Regions from separate parts of the Streptomyces shaanxiensis genome, predicted to be linked through region 1. Evidence: riboswitches for the same ligand, from Rfam matches in the RefSeq annotation. Region 1 holds a riboswitch; the other holds the start of a gene.
The links. Region 1 has a riboswitch for glycine ahead of gcvP (aminomethyl-transferring glycine dehydrogenase). Riboswitches for the same ligand answer to the same signal wherever they lie in the genome.
Positions count from the first base shown of each region.

Region 1 (10,951 bases):
AAGGAACTGCCCGAGGAGGCGCCGGCCGGCGCACCCGAGCCCGCGCAAGCTCCCGAGGAGCAGCGGACCGAGCTGACCGGGCGGCAGCGGCTGGCGCAGGGCCTGTGGCCGCCGAGGGTCACCCGGGCCCAACTCATCGTCGCCCTGCTGCTGTTCGGCCTCGGCTTCGGCCTGGCCGTCCAGGTCGCGTCGAACAGCGACGGTGACAGCGCCCTGCGTGGCGCACGTCAGGAAGATCTCGTTCGCATTCTCGATGAACTGGATGACCGTACTCAGCGTCTTGAGGACGAGAAGCAAGGTCTCGAGAAGCAGCGCGACGAGCTGGAGAACAGCTCGAACCAGGCCGAGGAGGCCCGCAAGCAGACCGTCGAGAAGGAGAGGCAACTCGGCATTCTGGCGGGCACGGTGGCTGCGCAGGGACCTGGCATCACGATGACCATCGACGACACGAAGGGGACGGTCGAGGCGGACATGCTGCTCGACGCGATCCAGGAGCTGCGCGCGGCCGGCGCAGAGGCGATCCAGGTGAACGGCGTACGCGTCGTCGCCGGCACCTATCTGACGGATTCCGGCAACAGCGTGAGCGTCGACGGGAACAAGATCAACGCTCCCTATCGTTTCAAGGTCATCGGCAAGCCGCAGGACCTGGAACCGGCGCTCAACATCCCTGGAGGCGTGGTGCAGACCCTCGAGAAGGAGCAGGCCACCGTGACCATCGAGCGGTCGGACAAGATCGTCGTGGACGCCTTGCGAGCGGCGAAGCGGCCTGACTACGCTCGGTCGTCCTCCCAGTGAACCGGCGGTGCATGGGGGACGTCCGGCGAGGGCATGAGGTTGCGGGGGGTCGGCGCACCGAATGGGTGGTGCGTGGTGGAAACTGTCTGATGGAGACGGACGTTGTCAGGATGTCCGGGTCGGCCAGAGAGTGCAGTCAGGGTTCGTCCTGCCCCACGGGCGGGTCTGTTTCGGTCAAGGGGAATCGCCCGTGAAGTTGTTTGCGAAGTTGTTCGGCAAGAGCGCGCGAGAGAGCAGCGACAACGCGACCGCTCGTCATCGCGCCCAGGGGGACGAGGAGGGCCAGCGCCCGCTGTTCAGGGACCAGGTTCCTGGTCCGGGCGGTGACATTTCCGGAGGTCAGGGCGCGCCGTCAGTTGACCCTGGCCAGTCCGGCGGCATAGGTTTCGGACAACCGTCAACCTCAAGTACGGGTGGAGGGTTTTCCCCGATGTCGGCCCTGGTGTGTACGAGGTGCGGTAACCGCAACGCGGAGAACAGCCGCTTCTGTTCCAACTGTGGCGCGCCGCTGCGGGCCGGTGCGACGCCCGAGCGCCCGTCCGAGACGACCTCCACGATCTCCATCTCCGGCCTCGAGGCGTACGACGCCGAGGCGACCGGCCAGACGCCGATCCCGGCGCTGTCTCCCGAGGCCCAGGCGGCCGTCGACGCGCTGCCGCTGGGCTCCGCGTTGCTGGTGGTGCGTCGCGGACCGAACTCCGGCAGCCGCTTCCTCCTGGACGGCGACCTGACCACGGCCGGGCGGCACCCGCAGAGCGATATCTTCCTGGACGACGTGACGGTCTCGCGTCGGCACGTCGAGTTCCGTCGCGCCCAGGACGGCTCGTTCACGGTGGCCGATGTCGGCAGTCTGAACGGCACGTACGTCAACCGCGAGCGGATCGACCAGGTCGCTCTGAACAACGGTGACGAGGTGCAGATCGGCAAGTACCGGCTGGTCTTCTACGCGAGCCAGCGGGGCTACTGACCCTCCCCCGGAGCCCATCCGGGGAGACCCAGGGAAGGTCCATGCTGAAATCACCGAGCGGCGGTGCCCGGCCCGGCATCGCCGCCACGGACAGTCGGCTGATGAGCATCGGCACGGTCCTGAACGTCCTGCGCGACGAGTTCCCTGACATCACCATCTCCAAGATCCGCTTTCTGGAGTCGGAGGGTCTCGTCGAGCCGCAGCGGACCCCCTCGGGGTACCGCAAGTTCAGTGCGCAGGACGTTGAGCGGCTCGGTCACGTCCTGCGGATGCAGCGGGATCACTATCTGCCGCTCAAGGTGATCCGGGAGCACCTGGACGCCATGGAGCGCGGTGAGGCCGCACCCCTGCCGGCCCTGTGCCGTCAGCGTGACGGAGAAACGGTCCTGGAGCCCGTGGAGGCGCCCACGGCTGCCCGGATCGGGCGGGCCGAGCTGCTCGCCGCCGCCGAGATCGGTGAGCAGGAGCTCGAGGAGTGGGAGTCGTACGGGTTGATCGCTCCGCTGCCGGACGGGGCGTACGACGCGGAGGCCGTCACTGTGGCCTCGCTCGTCGCCGAGCTGGGGCGGTTCGGGATCGAGCCGAGGCATCTGCGGGTGATGAAGGCCGCCGCCGACCGTGAGGCCGGGCTCGTGGACCAGGTCGTGGCACCGCTCAGGCGCCACCGCAACCCCCAGACCAGGGCACATGCCGAGGCCCGGGTGAAGGAACTGGCGGGGCTCACGGTGAAGCTGCACGCCGCCCTGGTGCAGACCGCTCTCGGGGTGCGGCTGCCCTGAGCCTGGCGTGTCGGGGGAAGGCCGGATCGGCCACCCGTTCTCGGCCCGACTACCCAAACGTCCCGAGCACGGCCTAGGGTTGCTGTGTGAACGAGCTCGATGTCGTAGGTGTCCGGGTCGAAATGCCCTCCAACCAACCGATCGTGCTCCTGCGCGAAGTGGGAGGCGACCGCTACCTCCCCATCTGGATCGGGCCGGGGGAGGCGACGGCGATCGCCTTCGCCCAGCAGGGCATGGCCCCGGCGCGACCGCTGACCCACGACCTGTTCAAGGACGTGCTGGAGGCCGTCGGCCAGGAGCTCACCGAAGTACGCATCACGGATCTGCGTGAGGGCGTCTTCTACGCCGAGCTGGTCTTCGCCAGCGGCGTCGAGGTGAGCGCCCGTCCGTCCGATGCCATAGCGCTGGCCCTGCGCACCGGAACGCCGATCTACGGCAGCGACGGAGTGCTCGACGACGCGGGCATCGCGATCCCGGACGAGCAGGAGGACGAGGTGGAGAAGTTCCGCGAGTTCCTCGACCAGATCTCGCCCGAGGACTTCGGCACCAGCAGTCAGTGAGGCGGCGTGGGCGGTTCAGCGGACTCGCGGTCCGTGACAAGGCGGCCCACAGTCGGTTACGGCTCAAATGCCGGCATTTGCCAACGGCGAGTGAGAGCGTCCTGGGGCTTGCGCCGAGCGCATTCGGCTAGCCTTTCCCCGCGGTGGGGTGCGGGAAACCACTCCTAGGGTGATTATCACTCGGCGTGCCGAGTGTGGCGATCGTTGACGCACCCCTGGTGACTGCCTACCGTCGAGAAGGCAGGTCAAGGACGGAGGTCGGCGTGAGAAGCAGCGGCGACGGTACGGGTGGGGGCGCCCCCGGGCGCAGTCTCGGGGCGAGCGGACCGTACCCTCCCCCGGGCACTCAACTTCGTTCGAGCAGGGGGTACCCCCATCCCAGCGGCCCGCTTCAGGGCAGCGCGGCCGATCACGCTCCGCAGCGACCGACGGCCGTGCCGAGCAGCGGTGGAGGGGCGGCGTCCATGGAGACCGAGCAGATCGGCTACCGCGGTCCGACGGCGTGTGCGGCCGCCGGTATCACCTACCGGCAACTCGACTACTGGGCGCGCACCGGCCTGGTCGAGCCGAGTGTGCGGCCCGCGTACGGGTCGGGGACGCAGCGGCTGTACAGCTTCCGGGACGTCGTCGTCCTGAAGATCGTCAAGCGATTCCTCGACACCGGAGTTTCGCTGCAGAACATCCGTACCGCTGTGCAGCATCTGCGGGAGCGGGGCTTTCGTGATCTGGAGCGCATGACGCTGATGAGCGACGGTGCGACGGTGTACGAGTGCACCTCGCCGGACGAGGTGCACGCGCTGCTCCAGGGTGGGCAGGGGATCTTCGGGATCGCCGTGGGTGTCGTGTGGCGGGACGTCGAGAGCGCCCTGTCGCAGCTGCACGGGGAGCGGATCGACACCGGGGAGACGCTGGTCGGGCACAATCCGGCGGACGAGTTGGCTCGGCGGCGTAATCGGGCTGTCTGAGCGGACAGAGCGATCCGAGCGGGCCGAGTGATCCGGGCGGCTATCGCTCGAGGACGTTCGGGAGCCTCGTATCTGCCGGGCGGGTTGGGGCCGGCGGTTTGACGGGACGGCTTGCCGGCGGGCGCGGGAGGCGCCGCTCGTCGGCCGCCTTCGGGCAGTCGTAGCGGGGCATTGTCAGTGGCGTGAGGCAGCATCGGAGATGTGAGAAACGCGCCCACGATCCTGCATCTCGACATGGATGCCTTCTACGCCTCGGTGGAGCAGGCATCCAAGCCGAGCCTGCGCGGGAAGGCCGTGATCGTGGGCGGGCTCGGGCCGCGGGGAGTCGTCGCCACCGCGTCCTACGAGGCTCGGGTTTTCGGGGTGCACTCGGCGATGCCGACGGCGCAGGCGCGTCGGCTGGCGCCGAATGCCGCGTATCTCGTGCCGCGCTTCGGGATCTACCGGGAGATCAGCGAGCAGGTGATGGCGCTGCTGCGGGAGCTGTCGCCGCTGGTGGAGCCGCTGAGCCTGGATGAGGCGTTCGTGGATCTGGAGACAGTGGGAGCGGCGTGGGACGAGCAGTCGGCGCGGCTGGTGGGGACGAAGCTGCGTGCCGACATACGGGCGGTCACCGGGCTTGCGGGGTCGGTGGGGCTGGCCGCTTCCAAGATGCTGGCGAAGATCGCCTCGGAGCAGGCGAAGCCCGACGGGCTGGTGCTGATCGAGCCGGGGACAGAGAGGGCCATGCTCGGGCCGATGTCCGTGCGGACGTTGCCGGGGGTGGGGCCGGCGACGGGGGACCATCTGCGGCGGGCCGGGATCCATACCGTGGACGAGATCGCCGAGGCGGGGGAGGACGAGCTCGTCCGGCTGCTCGGCAAGGCTCATGGGCATGCCCTGTACGCCATGGCGCTGGCGCATGACGAGCGGCCCGTGGTGGCCGAGCGGGAGGCCAAGTCGGTGTCGGTCGAGGACACGTATGACGTGGACATTCATGACCGGGTCCGGGTGGGGCTGGAGGTGCAGCGGCTGGCCGACCGGTGTGTGCGGCGGTTGCGTGGGGCGGGGTTGTCCGGGCGGACGATCGTGCTGAAGGTGCGGCGGTACGACTTCTCCACGCTGACGCGGTCCGAGACGCTGCGGGGGCCTACGGATGATCCGGCGGTGGTGCGGGAGGCTGCGGCACGGTTGCTGGATGCCGTGGACACGACGGGGGGTGTGCGGCTGCTGGGGGTCGGGGTGAGTGGGCTGGCCGACTACACGCAGGAGGATCTGTTCGCGCAGGCGGCGGGGGAGCGGGGCGAGCACTTCGAGGAGGAGGGGGATCACGATGAGCCGGCGGAGGAGCGGGAGGTGGTGCCTGCCGGGCGGCGGTGGGCTGCGGGGCATGACGTGCGGCACGTCGAGTACGGGCATGGGTGGGTGCAGGGCAGTGGGCTGGGGCGGGTGACCGTGCGGTTCGAGACGCCTGAGTCCGAGCCGGGGCGGGTGCGGACGTTTCGGGTTGACGATCCGGGGTTGGAGGCGGCGGAGCCGTTGCCGTTGGTGTCGCGAAGACCCGGGGATTCGGGAGCGGGTGGTGGGGAGGGGGAGGAGGAAGGGGACTCCGGGGTGGCGCCTGCGGTGTCGGGCGGCTAGAGGGTGGGTCACTGAGGGTGCGGGTCGACTGCGAGTGTGGGTGCCCTGTGCCTGGATGTGTGTCGCGGGTTGTGGTTGCGCTGGAGGTGGGGACGCTCGCCCGCGCTTGCGGGGTGCCGCCTGCGCCCACCCGTGCCGCCCCAGCGGCACGACTGCCCGCAGGCTAGGTGAGTGGGTGGGTTCGGGTGCCGCGGGCTGGGTGAGCGGTGCGTCGGGTGGCTGGGGTCGGCTGTGTGAGGACGGCTGGAGGGCTCGGAGGGCCTGGATGCTCAGGTTGCGTGGCCGCAGGCGCTGTGGGCTCGGCTGCTCAAGGCTCCGTGGGCATGGCTCTTGCTGGCCCCGCGGGCTTCGGCTGTGTGGGGTGCCGTGGGATGGGCGGGGCTCTACATGGGCTGTGCGAGGTGGGGGACGTCGGCTGCGCGGGGATGGTGGTTGAGGTGGGTGAAGCGGCAGGGCTGTGGGGTGGTTGTGGGCCGAGACGGGCGTCGGGGCTGGGGGGATGGGCCTGTCAGGTGTCCTCCGTGCCTGCCAGGTTGCCGAAGTCTCGGTCCGGGATGGGGGGTGGAGGGGTCACGTCCAGGCCGTAGTGGTGGTAGAGCTGGAGTTCCTGTTCGGGGGAGAGGTGGCGGCCTACGCCGAAGTCGGGGGCGTCCTTGATCAGGGCGCGCTCGAAGGGGACGTGGAGGGTGCCTTCCACGAGTTCGCTGGGCTCCAAGGGGACGAAGGCGTCTCGGGAGAACAGGCCGGTGCGTATCGCCGCCCATTCCGGTACTCCGGTCGCGTCGTCGAGATAGACCTCGTCGATGGTGCCGATCTTGGTGCCGTTGCGGTCGAAGGCCTTGCGGCCGATCAGATTGCGCGGATCGATGTCGGTCTGCACGGGCCCTCCACTTGGTCGCAACTCATACGTAAGCACTACGAAAGGGCAGATTGGTGAGCGCGGCCACTCGAAGGTTCGTGCGTTGACCCCGCTGGTAGGCTTGCTAGCGGCTGCTGACCCCGTGCGGGAGAGCTCTCCGGACACCATCCGGAGGCGCCGAAGGAGCAAATCCTCCCCGGAATCTCTCAGGCACACGTACCGCACGGACGAGGTCACTCTGGAAAGCAGGGCGGGTGTCGACGGCTTCCGCTCTCACCGACGGTGAAAGCCGGGAGCCCTTGGGTGACCCGGTGAAGCTCTCAGGTTGAGATGACAGAGGGGGAGGCCGTCCGGGTACCCGCGCCGTGGTGCCCCTCGAAGGTCGTGTCAGACCAGGAGGCCTCCGCAATGACCGCCCATCGCATTCCGCTCTCCGAGCTCGAGCAGGGTATTCCCTTCGAGCAGCGTCATATCGGTCCTGATCATGAGGCTCGGGCCAAGATGCTCGCCCAGGTCGGATACGGCTCGCTCGACGAGCTCACCGCCGCCGCGGTGCCGGATGTGATCAAGAACGCTGACTCGCTCGATCTGCCGGGTGCGCGTACCGAGGCCGAGGTGCTGGCCGAGCTGCGGTCGCTCGCCGATCGCAATCAGGTGCTGGACTCGATGATCGGGCTCGGGTACTACGGGACGTTCACTCCGCCGGTCATTCTGCGGAATGTCATGGAGAACCCGGCCTGGTACACCGCCTACACGCCGTACCAGCCGGAGATCTCGCAGGGGCGGCTCGAAGCCCTGCTGAACTTCCAGACCATGGTGGCCGAACTCACCGGGCTGCCGACCTCGGGTGCCTCGCTGCTCGACGAGGGCACGGCCGCCGCCGAGGCCATGGCCCTGTCCCGGCGTATGGGCAAGAACAAGAAGGGCCTGTTCCTGGTCGATGCGGATGTCCTTCCGCAGACCATCGCCGTGATCGAGACCCGCGCCGAGCCGACCGGTGTGGAGGTCGTCGTCGCTGATCTCAGCGCTGGGATTCCGGCCGACGTCGCCTCGCGTGACATCAACGGCGTGCTCCTCCAGTACCCGGGCGCTTCCGGTGTCGTACGGGACATCAAGCCCGTCATCGAGCAGGCGCACGAGCTCGGTGCCCTCGTCACCGTCGCCGCCGATCTGCTCGCGCTCACGCTGCTGAAGTCCCCCGGTGAGTTGGGGGCGGACATCGCGGTCGGCACGACGCAGCGGTTCGGTGTGCCGATGGGCTTCGGTGGGCCGCACGCCGGCTACATGGCCGTGCACGAGAAGTTCGCGCGCAGCCTGCCCGGGCGGCTCGTGGGTGTGTCCGTGGACGCCGACGGGAACAAGGCGTACCGACTGGCCCTCCAGACGCGTGAGCAGCACATCCGCCGGGAGAAGGCGACCAGCAACATCTGTACCGCCCAGGTGCTGCTCGCCGTGATGGCCGGAATGTACGCCGTCTACCACGGGCCCGAGGGGCTGAAGGGCATCGCTCGGCGGACCCATCGGTATGCCTCCGTCCTTGCCGCGGGGCTTGCGGCGAGCGGGGTCGAGGTGGTGCACGGTGCCTACTTCGACACCTTGACCGTGCGGGTGCCCGCGAAGGCCGCCGAGGTCGTCGCCGCCGCCCGGCAGAACGGCGTCAACCTGCGTCTCGTCGACGCCGACCACGTGTCCATCGCCTGCGACGAGACCACCACGCGGGCCCAACTGGGCTCCGTATGGACGGCGTTCGGGGTCGAGGGCGACATCGAGGCGCTGGACGCGGCGGCCGCGGACGCGCTGCCGGGTGGGCTGCTGCGCGACGACGAGTACCTCACGCACCCCGTCTTCCACCAGCACCGCTCCGAGACGGCGATGCTGCGCTACCTGCGCAGGCTCGCCGACCGCGACTACGCGCTGGACCGCGGCATGATCCCGCTGGGCTCCTGCACGATGAAGCTCAACGCGACCACCGAGATGGAGCCGGTCACCTGGCCGGAGTTCGGGCAGCTGCACCCGTTCGCGCCCGCCGAGCAGGCGCAGGGCTATCTGACGCTCATCCGTGAGCTGGAGGAACGTCTCGCCGAGGTCACCGGCTACGACAACGTGTCGCTGCAGCCCAACGCCGGGTCGCAGGGTGAGCTGGCCGGGCTGCTCGCCGTGCGCGGGTACCACCGGGCCAACGGGGACGAGCAGCGGACCGTGTGTCTGATTCCGTCCTCGGCCCATGGCACCAACGCCGCCAGCGCCGTCATGGCCGGCATGAAGGTCGTCGTCGTGAAGACCGCCGACGACGGTGAGATCGACGTCGAGGACCTGCGGGCGAAGATCGAGCAGTACCGCGACGAACTGTCGGTGCTGATGATCACGTACCCGTCGACGCACGGTGTGTTCGAGGAGCACGTCGCCGAGATCTGCGCGCAGGTGCACGACGCGGGCGGGCAGGTGTACGTCGACGGCGCGAACCTCAACGCCCTTGTGGGGCTTGCCAAGCCCGGGCACTTCGGCGGTGACGTGTCCCACCTGAACCTGCACAAGACGTTCTGCATTCCGCACGGTGGCGGCGGTCCGGGCGTCGGGCCCGTCGCCGTGCGGGCGCACCTGGCGCCGTACCTGCCGAACCACCCGCTGCAGCCCGCCGCCGGGCCCGAGACGGGCGTCGGGCCGATCTCGGCCGCGCCTTGGGGCTCCGCCGGGATCCTGCCGATCTCGTGGGCGTACGTCCGGCTCATGGGTGGCGAGGGGCTCAAGCGGGCCACGCAGGTGGCGGTGCTGTCCGCCAACTACGTCGCCAAGCGGCTGGAGCCGCACTACCCGGTGCTCTACAACGGGCCGGGCGGGCTGGTCGCGCACGAGTGCATCATCGATCTGCGGCCGCTGACCAAGGCGACCGGGGTGAGCGTCGACGACGTGGCCAAGCGGCTCATCGACTACGGCTTCCACGCGCCGACGATGTCGTTCCCGGTGGCCGGGACGCTGATGATCGAGCCGACCGAGTCCGAGGACCTGGCCGAACTCGACCGGTTCTGCGAGGCGATGATCGCCATCCGCGCGGAGATCGAGAAGGTCGGGTCGGGCGAGTGGCCCGCCGACGACAACCCGCTGCGGAACGCTCCGCACACCGCCGGCGCGCTGGGCGGGGAGTGGGAGCACGCGTACGGCCGTGAGGAGGCCGTGTTCCCGGCCGGTGTGTCGGTGGCCGACAAGTACTGGCCCCCGGTGCGCCGGATCGACCAGGCCTTCGGTGACCGCAACCTCGTGTGCTCCTGCCCGCCGCTGGACGCGTACGAGGACTGACGTACCGACGTAGTCATCGAGGGGCTCCGCCTGTGCCGTACCTGGCCGGGCGGAGCCCCTCGTGCGTCACGCCGTCGTCAGTGCCACCTCTGTCGCCTTGACCAGCGCGACCACGGGGACTCCGGGGGACAGGGCGAGGTCGGTGGTGGCGTCCTTGGTGATGGCCGCGGTCAGGTCGGCGCCCTCCACGGCGATCTTGACCGATGCCATCGCGCCGCCCGTGGTGAGGGCGGTGATCGTGCCGGGGAGCTGGTTGCGGATGGACAGGCCCTTGACCGGGGCGGTGGCGAGGGAGATCTCCGTGGCCTTCACGAGGGCCTTCACGGCGGTGCCTTCGGCCAGGCCGAGGTCCTCGACGCTCTCCAGGGTGATCGCCGCGGTGAGGTCCTGGCCGCCGGAGAGGCGGATCTTGACCGTTGCCATGACCTCGCCGGGAGTGATGGCGGTGACGGTGCCGGAGAGCTGGTTGCGGATGCTCAGGCTCATGGGGGACGCCTCGCAGGGGGTAGGAGTTTGTGGCGTTTTGGGGTTGCGATTCCTACCGTAGTGGGCCCTCTTGTCCGGTTACGTGCGGTCGATGTGGACGTTCGTCGACTTCACGCGGGCGGTGGCCTCCATGCCGACCTCCAGGCCCAGTTCCTCGACCGCCTCGCGGGTGAGGAGGGAGACCAGCCGGTGCGGGCCTGCCTGGATCTCGACCTGGGCCGCCACGTCGCCGAGCTTGATCGCGGTGACGATGCCGGGGAAGGCGTTGCGGACCGAGGTGTACGAGGTCTCCTCCTCGCCGCTGCCGGACTTGGCGAGTTCGACCGAGAACGCGGCGAGGTCCTTGCCGTCGATGAGGCGCCGTCCGCTCTCGTCGCGGTGGGTCGCCACCCGGCCCGCGTCCGCCCAGCGGCGGGCGGTGTCGGGGCTGACACCCAGCAGCCGCGCCGCCTGGCCGATCGTGTAGGAGTGCATGGCGGTCACGATAGGGGTACGGGCCGGGAACTGCGGGCGGGGGGTTGGGCGTTGGATGTAACGCGATATGGCGTTAGTTCGGGTTGGTGGCGTGTGATCGGGGTGAGGGATGTCGGCTGGGCTGTCGTGTACGGGGCTGCGCGCTTCGGACG
Region 1 is NZ_BAAAZY010000033.1:4,769-15,719, forward strand. Features, by position in the region: gene ABD932_RS41555 (DUF881 domain-containing protein) at 1-795, shown strand, start outside; gene ABD932_RS41560 (zinc-ribbon and FHA domain-containing protein) at 857-1,762, shown strand; gene ftsR (transcriptional regulator FtsR) at 1,804-2,541, shown strand; gene ABD932_RS41570 (bifunctional nuclease family protein) at 2,628-3,101, shown strand; gene ABD932_RS41575 (MerR family transcriptional regulator) at 3,365-4,066, shown strand; gene ABD932_RS41580 (DNA polymerase IV) at 4,268-5,686, shown strand; gene ABD932_RS41585 (PRC-barrel domain-containing protein) at 6,195-6,566, opposite strand; glycine riboswitch at 6,681-6,777, shown strand; gene gcvP (aminomethyl-transferring glycine dehydrogenase) at 6,954-9,839, shown strand; gene ABD932_RS41595 (TOBE domain-containing protein) at 9,906-10,325, opposite strand; gene ABD932_RS41600 (TOBE domain-containing protein) at 10,404-10,799, opposite strand; gene ABD932_RS41605 (DUF1707 SHOCT-like domain-containing protein) at 10,909-10,951, shown strand, end outside.

Region 2 (10,951 bases), on a different contig from region 1:
GAAGTTCTTGCGGACGGCCAGCAGGGCGCCGGAGATCGCGAAGACGAAGATGCCGATCAGGTCGAGCGTGTGCTGGACGGACGGGCTGAACAGTTGCTGGAGCACCCGTACATTCTTGCGCAGCACAAGGCCCCCGCCTTGCAAAGGAAGGCGGGGGCCCGGGCTGGGTTACTTCTTGTCGTCCGTGTCTGCTGCGGGTTCCGCAGCAGACACTTCGGAATCCGCAGCCTCTGGGGCGTCCTCGGCAGCCGCGGCCTCGGGAGCGTCCTCGGAGACCGGCGCCTCAGGAGCTTCCTCGGCAGCCGGCGCCTCAGGCGCCTCCTCCGTCGGCACCAGCTCCGCCGCCGCCTTGGCCGCGGACAGCAGCACCGTGTCCTGCGGCTGCTGGTCCTCGAAGTTCTCCGGGTGGTGGCAGGCCACCCGCTGGCCGGGCCTCAGTTCGAGCAGCGGCGGCTCCGTCGACTTGCAGACCTCCGTCGCCTTCCAGCACCGCGTGTGGAAGCGGCAGCCGCTCGGCGGCGAGATCGGCGAGGGCACGTCCCCGCGGAGCAGGATGCGCTCGCTCTTGGCGCCCCGGCGCTTGGGGTCCGGCACCGGCACGGCCGACATCAGGGCCTTGGTGTACGGGTGCATCGGCGCCTCGTACAGCGAGGTGCGGTCGGCGAGTTCGACGATCTTGCCGAGGTACATCACCGCGATACGGTCCGAGACGTGCCGGACGACCGAGAGGTCGTGCGCGATGATCACGTACGTCAGGCCGAGTTCCTCCTGGAGGTCGTCCATCAGGTTCACGACCTGGGCCTGGATCGACACGTCCAGCGCGGACACCGGCTCGTCCGCCACCACCAGCTTCGGCTTCAGGGCGAGCGCCCGGGCGATGCCGATGCGCTGGCGCTGACCGCCGGAGAACTCGTGCGGGTAGCGGTTGTAGTGCTCGGGGCTCAGACCCACCAGCTCCAGGAGCCGCTGGACCTCCTTCTTCACCCCGCCCTCGGGCTCGACGCCCTGGAGCCGGAACGGCGCCGAGACGATGCCGCCGATGGTGTGCCGCGGGTTCAGGGAGCCGTACGGGTCCTGGAAGATCATCTGGATGTCCCGCCGCAGCGGACGCATCCCGGCCGTGCTCAGCCGCGTGATGTCCTGGCCCTCGAAGTGGATCGAGCCGCCCGTCGGGTCCTGGAGCCGCGTGATGACCCGGCCCATGGTCGACTTGCCGCAGCCCGACTCGCCGACCACGCCGAGGGTCTCGCCCTTGCGCACCTCGAAGTCGATGCCGTCGACCGCCTTGACCGCGCCGACCTGGCGCTGCAGGACGCCCTTGCGGATCGGGAAGTGCTTCTGCAGGCCCTCGACCTTGAGCAGCACCTCGCGCTCCGCGACGGGAGCCGACGCCTGCGCCGGGACGGCCGCGTCCGATTTCTTCGTCTCACTCACAGCTTCGGCGCAATCTCTTCGGTCCAGATCCGCGTGCGGTCCTCCGGCGAGAGGTGGCACGCGGAGAAGTGCCCGCCGCCGACCTGCTGGAGCTCCGGGCGCACGGTACGGGTGACATCGCCCTTGGGGATGTCCGCGTACGGGCAGCGGGGGTGGAAGGCGCAGCCCGAGGGGACGTTGATGAGGCTCGGCGGCTGACCCTTGACCGGGATGAGCCGGTCGGAGGTCTCCCGGTCGATGCGCGGCATCGAGCCGAGCAGACCCCAGGTGTACGGGTGCTGCGGCCGCTCGAAGACGTCGTCGACGCTGCCGCGCTCCACGCACCGGCCGCCGTACATCACCAGGACGTCGTCGGCGATCTCGGCGACCACACCGAGGTCGTGGGTGATGAGGACGACCGCGGAGCCGAACTCCTTCTGCAGGTCCCGGATGAGGTCGAGGATCTGCGCCTGGACGGTGACGTCGAGGGCGGTCGTCGGCTCGTCCGCGATGAGCAGTTCGGGGTTGTTGACCAGCGCCATGGCGATCATCGCGCGCTGGCGCATACCGCCGGAGAACTCGTGCGGGTAGTTGTCGACCCGCTTGCCGGGCTCGGGGATGCCGACCCGGTCGAGCATCTCGATCGCCCGCTTGCGCGCGGTCTTCTTGTTGACGTCGTGGTGGACCCGGTACGCCTCCACGATCTGGTTGCCGATCGTGTAGTACGGGTGCATCGCGGACAGCGGATCCTGGAAGATCATCGCCATCTCGCGGCCGCGCAGCCGGCGCACCTCGTCCGGGTCGGCGCCGACCAGTTCCTTGCCGTCCAGCCAGATCTCGCCGGACATCCGCACGTTCTTGCCGCGCGAGCCGAGCCGGTGCAGGCCCATGATCGCCAGCGAGGTGACGGACTTGCCGGAGCCCGACTCGCCCACGATGCAGAGGGTCTTGCCCTTCTCCACCTGGAAGGTGAGCCCGTCGACCGACTTGACCAGGCCGTCGTCGGTGGGGAAGTGCACCTTGAGGTCTCGGACCGCGAGGAAGGCGTCGGGCGCGTTCGCGGGTGAGCTCGTGGGCTCGCCCACTGCGGCGCCGGTCTTGGAGAGTTCGGTCACGAGAGCCTCACGCGCGGGTCGGCGGCGGCGTACAGCAGGTCCACCAGGAGATTTGCGATCACGACGAAGAAGGCGGCGAGCAGGGTGACGCCGAGGATCGGGGGCAGGTCGTTGTCGGTGATGCCCTGCACCGCGTACTGGCCGATGCCGGGCAGCGAGAACACGGTCTCGGTGATCACGGCGCCGCCGAGCAGCAGGCCCAGGTCCATGCCGAAGACGGTGATGATCGGGGTCAGCGCGGCCCGCAGCCCGTGCCGGGCCACCACCTTGCGCTCGCGCAGGCCCTTGGCGCGGGCCGTGCGGATGAAGTCCTCGTTCATCGTCTCCAGCATGCCCGAGCGGGTGAGCCGCGCGTAGATGGCGGAGTACAGCAGGGCGAGCGAACACCAGGCCGGGAAGAGCGTGTTGGCCCACTGGGCCGGATTCTCGGTGAACGGTACATAGGTGCGGCCGAAGATCGGCCACTGGAAGGTGAAGAGCAGCAGCGCCAGGTTGCCCGTGAAGAACATGGGCAGCGAGACACCGGCGAGCGCGACGCCCATGAACGCGCGGTCGAAGAAGCTGCGCGGCTTGAGCGCGGAGATCACGCCGATCAGCACACCGGACACCAGCCACAGCACGGCGGCGCCGCCGGCCAGCGAGAGGGTCACCGGAAGGCGGGAGGTGAGCTGCGGCCAGACCTCGACGTGGTTCTTGAAGGAGTAGCCGAAGCACGGCGCGTTGCAGTGCGTCGTGGTGGGGCCCAGGTCATAGGTGGCGCCGGCCACGATCCCCTTGATGAAGTGCCAGTACTGGACGTACAGGGGCTGGTCCAGACCGAGGTTCTGCTTGACCGCGGCGATGTCGGCCTTCGTCGGGCTCTTTCCGATGTACTGCTGCGCGAGTTGGTCGGCGGTCTGGCCGGCCATCCGTGGCAGCAGGAAGAAGATCGCGAAGGTGACCGCGGTGACGACCAACAGCAGGATCACTGCCGCGAACGTCCGACGGAGGATGTACGAGATCACGGGGACCGGCGCTGGTGCCCGCGGGCCGCTGAGCCCGCGGGCACCAATGCCTTCACCTGCCTTCCGGGGCTACTTCTTGGTCGTGCCGATGTTGAGGTAGTCGTACTGACCGCTGAAGGCCGCCGTGGACACCAGGTTGGTGAAGTTGGCGGGGCGGTACAGCAGGACCTTGAAGTAGGTCAGCGGGACGATCGCCGCCTGGTCCATCGCGCGCTTGTCGATCTGGGCGTACAGGCTGTTGCGCTCGGCCTCGTCCTCGGTGGCGATGGCCTTCTCCAGCGTCTCGTTGATCTCCTTGTCGTCGATGTACGAGAGGTTGGTGTTGCCCGAGGCGCCGATCGCGTCACCGTGCAGGATCTGCTGGAGGAAGCCGTAGCCGGACGGCCAGTCGGCACCCCACTGCATCATGTGCAGACCGATGTTCTGCTTCTTGTCGAACTCCGGCACACCCGCGTAGTCGGTGAAGTACTTGCCCGACGGGTACTGCTTCAGGCTGGCGTTGATGCCGACCTTCTTCAGCGAGGCGATGATCGCGGTGGCCGCGTCGATCTCCTGCGGGCGGTCGCTGCGCGCCGAGATGTTGGTGCTGATGGTCGACTTGCCGCAGGCCTTCAGCTGCTCCTTGGCCTTCGCCGCGTCGCCCTTGTTGCCGTCGGTGGCGTAGACGTCCGCCTTCTCGTAGCCCGGGATGTCCGGCGGAAGGACGGTGGTGGCGATGTCACCGCGGATCGGGCCGCCCTCGGCGGTCTGCACGGAGACCTTGTCGATGGCGTACTGGACGGCCTTGCGGCACTCGACCTTGTCGAACGGCGCGACCTGGGTGTTGATCGCCATGTAGACCAGGCGGCCACCGTAGGTGTTGTCCGTGTTGGCCTTCAGCGAGGCGTCGTTGACGACCTTCGCCTGGGTCGCGGCCTGGACACCGGTACCACCCAGGTCGATCGCCGTACCGGCCTGGACGTCCTGGTCGATCGTCTCGGCGTTGACCTTGAGCTTGACGACGATCTTGTCCGGGTACTGCTTGCGCAGCGGGTCCGTCTTCGCGTCCCAGTTCTTGTTGCGGACGAGGACGGCCTGCTTGCCCTCCTCGTAGCTCTCGAACTGGTACGAGCCCGAGGAAACGATGCTCTTGACGTAGTCGATGCCCTTGTCCTTGGCCTGGGGCACCGGCGCGGTCTGCGGCGTCGCGACCAGGTAGTCGAACTCCTGGAAGGCACGGTTGAGCTTGAAGACGATCGTGGTGTCGTCCGGCGTCTCGATGGACTTCAGGCCCTCGGCGCTCTTGTCCTTGTAGGGGCCCTTGTACTTGTCGCCGCCCTCGAGGAACTGCTGGAAGTAGTTCGGGCCGAGGGAGAGCACGTCACGCGCGAAGTTGGAGCGCTCGACGGCGTACTTGACGTCCTTCGAGGTGATCGGCGTGCCGTCCTGGTACTTCAGGCCCGAACGCAGCTTGTACGTCCAGGTCTTGCCGCCGTCGCTGGGCTCACCGGGGCTCGCCGCGAGGTCCGGGACCAGCTCGTTGCCGGCCTCACCGGCGGCGGGCTTGAAGGTCATCAGCGGGCGGGCGTACAGCCGGCTGAGGTTGTACATGTACGCGTAGTACGTGTTGCCGGGGTCGAAGGAGTCCGGGACGTCCGAGTACTCGTACGTGACCGTCCCACCCTTCTGGGTGGAGGCGTTGACGACACCCTTGGTCGCTGCGTTGGCCCCAGCCGACTTGTTTCCGTTGTTGTCCGAGTTGTCATCGGCCTTGCTGCAAGCCGAAAGCAGCAAGCTCGCACTGCCGATGGCCGCGATCGCGGCCAGCGCTGACCTTCGCATGATGGTCTGCTTCCCCTCCATTGTTGGAAAACCTGTTGGACTCTCTGCGCGACCGCGGTTCAGCGGCTGCGCGGGTCGAGAGCGTCACGGAGACCGTCGCCGAGCAGATTGAACGCCAGCACGGTCACGAAGATGGCCAGACCAGGCACGATCATGAACTGGGGGTCGACCTGGTAGTAGTCGACCGCCTGGTTGATCATGCCGCCCCAGGACGCCTGCGGGGGCTGGATGCCGACGCCGAGGAAGCTCAGGGACGCCTCGAAGAGGATGTTGGTCGGGATGAGCAGCGTCGAATAGACGATGATCGGGCCCACGAGGTTCGGCAGCAGCTCCCGGAAGAGGATGTACGGCCCCTTGGCCCCCATCCCCCGGGAGGCGTCGACGAACTCCCGCTCGCGCAGGGCCAGCGTCTGGCCCCGGACGATACGGCCCAGATAAGGCCAGTTGAAGAAGCCGATGACGAAGATCAGCACGCTGATGTGCAGCGGCAGGCCTTCCAGCCCGAAGGCACCGCCCTGCAGGGTGGCGGAGATGGCGATCGCGAACAGCAGGAGAGGGAACGCCAGGAAGGTGTCCATCAGCCGGCTGATGATCGTGTCGACACGTCCGCCGTAGTAGCCGGCCACGACACCCAGGACGGCGCCGATCGTGTTGGACAGGATCGTGGCCCCGAAGGCGACGACCAGCGAGACCCAGGAGCCCTCCAGGATCCGGGTGGCGATGTCCCGGCCGAACTTCGGCTCCACACCGAGCGGGTGCTCCCAGCTCATGCCGCCGAAGTCACCCTTGGGCAGCGAGGTGTTGGGGTCGATCAGATCCTGGTTGAGGGCGTTGGGGTCCAGGCCGAACATCGCCTGGATGGGACGGGAGAGGATCGCGAGCAGGATCAGCAGGATCACGATGACCCCGCCGGCCACGGCAACCTTGTCCTTCTTGAAACGGGACCAGGCGATCTGCCCCAGGGAACGACCCTCGATCTGCCCCTTGTCGACGCCGACGAGTACAGCCTCCGGCTGTGCCTCTGCCTGCGCCCCAGTGGTCTCGATCGGTGCGGTCACAGTGACCTGACCCCTCTCGCCGGCGGTAACCGGCCTACACCCGCCGTGGATTACGGCTTTGTCGACTTGCGGTCGATCACAGGATCGACCGATCCCGTGTCTGGATGGGGAGTCTTCAGCGTCGTCGCGATCACCCGCCAGATCTGGCGAAGAAAGTATGCGCAACCGTGATGCAGACCTGGGGATTCCGTTATCCGAACAGTGGGTAGCGACCCCCGGACGCCGGACAGTTGAGACACAGCGGCAAAATCATTGACCTTCGCGACGATTCGCCGCCATCTACGCGCGAAGAAATATGGCCGTAACGTAAAGGCTGCGGTACGGCGTGGGAACGGCCGTGAAGATCCGCTTCCGCTCAGTAGCCCCCGCGGACCGGCGGATAGCCGTATCCGGCGGCGGGAGCCTGGGCGGGCGCCGCGTGTGCCTCGCGGTCGTAGAAGGGGCGGCCGTTCGCGCGCATCCACATGGCGACCGGGTCGCACTCGTCGGACATCGCCACGGTCGAGACGGGCAGCCCGTCCGGGACCGCGCCGATCGACTGCGACATCATCGAGCGCACCGAGTCCACGGCGGGCGGGCTGGTGTCGTACACGTCGAGCCCGATGGCGAGATACGGCGCACCGAGCGCCGGCTGCACCCAGGCACGGCGCAGGGCGCGAACGGCCGGGGTGCGGTGGGCGTTCTGCGCGAGCAGGGCGTAGAACTGCGGGATCTCGATCCCGGGTTCCGACAGCCGGAGGGGACCGGCGGGCTGGCGGTCCAGGCCGGTGGCGATGCGGCGCAGGTCGAGCCAGGGGATGCCGACGCCACCGCCCTGGGCGTGCGGGTTCAGCCACAGGCCGTAGTGGTCCGGGTAGAGGGTGCGGGCCACGTCGACTCCGTCGACGACCTCGTACGAGCGGTTCCAGCCGCTGGCCGACAGCTCCTGGGCGGAGGTGACGCACGGGGCGTAGCCGTAGCCCTCGACCTCCATGTTTCCGTACTGGGCGTCCGGGGAGCCGGCCTGGCCGTGCCACAGCAGCATCCAGATCTGGCCGGTGGACGGGGTCGCGAGCGCGCGCAGGAGGGCCTCGTAGGCGTCGTAGCGCCCGGGCGTCACCTGGCGCAGCATGTGCTCGACCTGTCCGGTCGAGGTCGTGCCGCTCGCGCTCACCTTTACCGCCCCTTCGGGAAACGTCGTGACTCCGTCGGCTTGGCCGACCGAGCGTCGTGACTCCGTCGATTTGAACCGACCGAGCTATGAGCCCAGCTTAGGCGCTCCGCCGGGAGAGCCGTGGAGAGCTCGGGACCTATTGTGGTCCGCGGGCTGCTGGTCGTGTGTGGCTTGTCGCGCCCACGCGGCGGAGCCGCACATGTATACAGCCCCGCGCCCCGTCAGGGCGCTGCCCCCTGAGGGACGTTACGAGTCCCGTTGATAGAAGGGGCGCACCTTTGCGCGCATCCAGTCGATCACCGGGTCCTGGGCGACGTCGAGGAGGACCAGGTTGACCGGCCACTGGACCGGGGTTCGGCCCAGGGTGCGGGCGAGGGCGTCCATGGGAGCGGCGCGCAAGTCGCCCTCCCATTGGGAGAGTTCGACGCCTATGAACATCACCGGCGCGGCCGTTTCGATCGCCGCGAGGCAGCGGCGGGCCGTGGCGACCACTCCGGTCGCCGCGAACTCGGCCGAGGCGGTCGCGAGGAAGTCGATCGGGTCTTCCTGCCAGTCGGGCTCGTAGAGCCTGACGCGGCCGCCGGTGGTGAGGCCGTCCAGCGGGGTGCGGCCCACGCGGCACAGCTCGGCCACCGCCGTCGGGGGCAGCGGGACGCCGACCACGCCGTCGGGGTTCACGGCGATGCCCACCTGCGGGGGCAGGCCACGGGCGAACTCGACCGCGGGGGCGATGGTGTACGACATGTGGGAGCCGACGACCTGGCGGAACTGTTCCTCGGAGCTGAAGACCGGGACGTACACCTGGCCCTCGATCTGCACCGTGGGCAGGTCCAGCGGGCCGCTGTGCGGGCCGCCGCCGTTGGGCAGGGGCACCCAGACGAAGCTGCGGCCCAGCACCTCGATGATCCGGCCGCCCGCCGAGGGCATGCCGAGGGAGGCCGAGAGCACCTCCTCCAGCTCGTTGCCGGGCCATCCGCCGTGCGGGTGGAGGTGTGCGTGTGCCGGGAAGTCCGCGGGGAGATCCGCTGCGAAGTCCATCTGAATGACCGCCTGCTGTGAACCACGTCTGTGGCTCGAAAGGCTATCGGGTGTCCGGCCCGCGCAGGTCCGCGACCGCGAGGTCCGCCAGGTTCGCGGCCGCGAGGTCCGCCAGGTCCGCGGCCGCGAGGTCCGCCAGGTCCGCGGCCGCTCAGCCCACGAACCCGATCCGGCGCAGTACGTCCGCCGCCGACCTGTCGATCAGCACCGCCGAGCCGCACCGCTGGGGCAGGTCGCCCTTCTCCACCGAGCGCAGCAGGCCGGAGGCCGCTCTGCGGTGGCGCAGGAAGGCGTAGCGCGAGACGCCTCGGCCGCGCTCGCGCTGGCCCTCCAGGGCCGTGTGCGGGGTGACGTCGAGCAGCAGCAGGTGCAGGGTGCCGCCGCGGCGGCGGGCCTCGCGGGCCAGCCAGCCGCGCACCCAGGCCTGCGTACCGCAGTCGTGCACGACGACGCCCGCGCCGGAGCGCAGGGCGCGGCGCAGTCCGGCGTAGTGCGCGAGGCGGACCAGGGGGCGGTAGAGGGGGTAGGGGAGGAAGCCGGGCATGCGGGCTTCCCAGCGGTCCCGGGTGTCCTGGGAGTCGATGCGGACGCCCTTCACGGTCCGCTTCATCAGCGTGGACTTGCCGCTGCCGGGCAGACCGGTGACCACGACGAGGTCCTTGGGGCCGAAGAGCAGGGCGTGCGGGCTGTGTCCGGAGCGCTCGCGCAGGTCGCGGACCACGGGGACCGGGCGCGCGTCGCGCGCCGCCCGGACGGGAGTCGTGGGCTGCTTCGGCAGCGCGAGGCCCGAGGTCGTGGCGTACGCCGTGGTCCTCTTCACCTTGATCGTCCTCCCCTGGAGCGGGTCACGAGTCCCATCCCCGTCGAGTGTAAAGAGAAGGTAATACCCGGCGTCTCTCGTTTCCGTTCTCTTACCGCAACAAGCCTGCTACAGGGTGCTGTATTTCCCTGTGGACCCTGTGTGACACCTGTACCCGACCCCCCTGCCGCGACGCCCGGATGCGTGCAATGATGTGCGCGCCAACTGCATACCGGCCGTTTGAATCCGCGCGGGAGAGTCCCCAGCAGCAGTGCGTCGCTGGGGCGCCGAAGGAGCAAGTCCCTCCCTTGAATCTCTCAGGCCCCGTTACCGCGCGGGCGAGGCACATCTGAAAAGCGGGCCGCTGCGTCTTCAGCGGCTCCACCCAAGGTGCAAGCCGTGACCTCGTCATACGCGGGTCATGGCGAACCTCTCAGGTTCCGATGACAGATGGGGAGGAACGACCTCGCCCGTGATGTCATGCCCTGGGAGACGACCGACCGATGAGCAGTACAGGAGAACTCCGTCACACCGCGCTCGATGCCCTGCATCGTTCGCTCGGCGCGACGATGACCGACTTCGCCGGCTGGGACATGCCGCTGCGCTACGGCTCCGAGCGCGACGAGCACAACGCCGTACGCACCAAGGCCGGCCTGTTCGACCTCTCGCACATGGGCGAGATCACGGTGACGGGGCCGGAGGCGGCCCAGCTGCTGAACCACGCCCTCGTCGGCAACATCGCCTCCGTCGGTGTCGGCCGCGCCCGCTACACCATGATCTGCCAGGCCGACGGCGGCATCCTCGACGACCTGATCGTCTACCGGCTCGCCGGGACCGACGCCGCTTCTTCCGAATACCTGGTCGTCGCCAACGCCTCCAACGCCCAGGTCGTCCTGGACGCGCTGACCGAGCGCGCCGCCGGCTTCGACGCCGAGGTCCGTGACGACCGGGACGCCTACGCACTGCTCGCCGTCCAGGGCCCCGAGTCCCCCGGCATCCTGAAGTCCCTCACCGACGCCGACCTGGACGGCCTGAAGTACTACGCCGGCCTGCCCGGCACCGTCGCCGGCGTCCCCGCGCTCATCGCGCGCACCGGCTACACCGGCGAGGACGGTTTCGAGCTGTTCGTGAAGCCGGAGCACGCCGTCGAGCTGTGGCAGGCGCTGACCAAGGCGGGCGAGGGCGTCGGCCTGGTCCCCTGCGGTCTCTCCTGCCGGGACACCCTGCGCCTCGAGGCGGGCATGCCGCTGTACGGCCATGAGCTGTCGACCTCCCTCACCCCCTTCGACGCCGGGCTCGGCCGGGTGGTGAAGTTCGAGAAGGAGGGCGACTTCGTCGGGCGCGAGGCGCTGCAGGAGGCCGCCTCCCGCGCCGCGGAGAACCCGCCCCGCGTCCTCGTCGGCCTGGTCGCCGAGGGGCGTCGCGTCCCGCGCGCCGGGTACCCGGTCGTCGCCGGCGGCGAGGTGATCGGCGAGGTCACCTCCGGTGCGCCCTCCCCCACGCTGGGCAAGCCCATCGCCATGGCCTACGTCGACGCGGCGCACTCGGCG
Region 2 is NZ_BAAAZY010000019.1:344,902-355,852, forward strand. Features, by position in the region: gene ABD932_RS32085 (trimeric intracellular cation channel family protein) at 1-105, opposite strand, end outside; gene ABD932_RS32090 (ABC transporter ATP-binding protein) at 169-1,434, opposite strand; gene ABD932_RS32095 (ABC transporter ATP-binding protein) at 1,431-2,528, opposite strand; gene ABD932_RS32100 (ABC transporter permease) at 2,525-3,532, opposite strand; gene ABD932_RS32105 (ABC transporter substrate-binding protein) at 3,602-5,353, opposite strand; gene ABD932_RS32110 (ABC transporter permease) at 5,413-6,411, opposite strand; gene ABD932_RS32115 (enhanced serine sensitivity protein SseB C-terminal domain-containing protein) at 6,767-7,564, opposite strand; gene ABD932_RS32120 (enhanced serine sensitivity protein SseB) at 7,811-8,602, opposite strand; gene ABD932_RS32125 (AAA family ATPase) at 8,754-9,428, opposite strand; glycine riboswitch at 9,643-9,744, shown strand; glycine riboswitch at 9,745-9,861, shown strand; gene gcvT (glycine cleavage system aminomethyltransferase GcvT) at 9,905-10,951, shown strand, end outside.
Region 2: it holds a riboswitch for glycine, as region 1 does, so the genes downstream of both, gcvT (glycine cleavage system aminomethyltransferase GcvT) here and gcvP (aminomethyl-transferring glycine dehydrogenase) in region 1, are expected to answer to the same signal.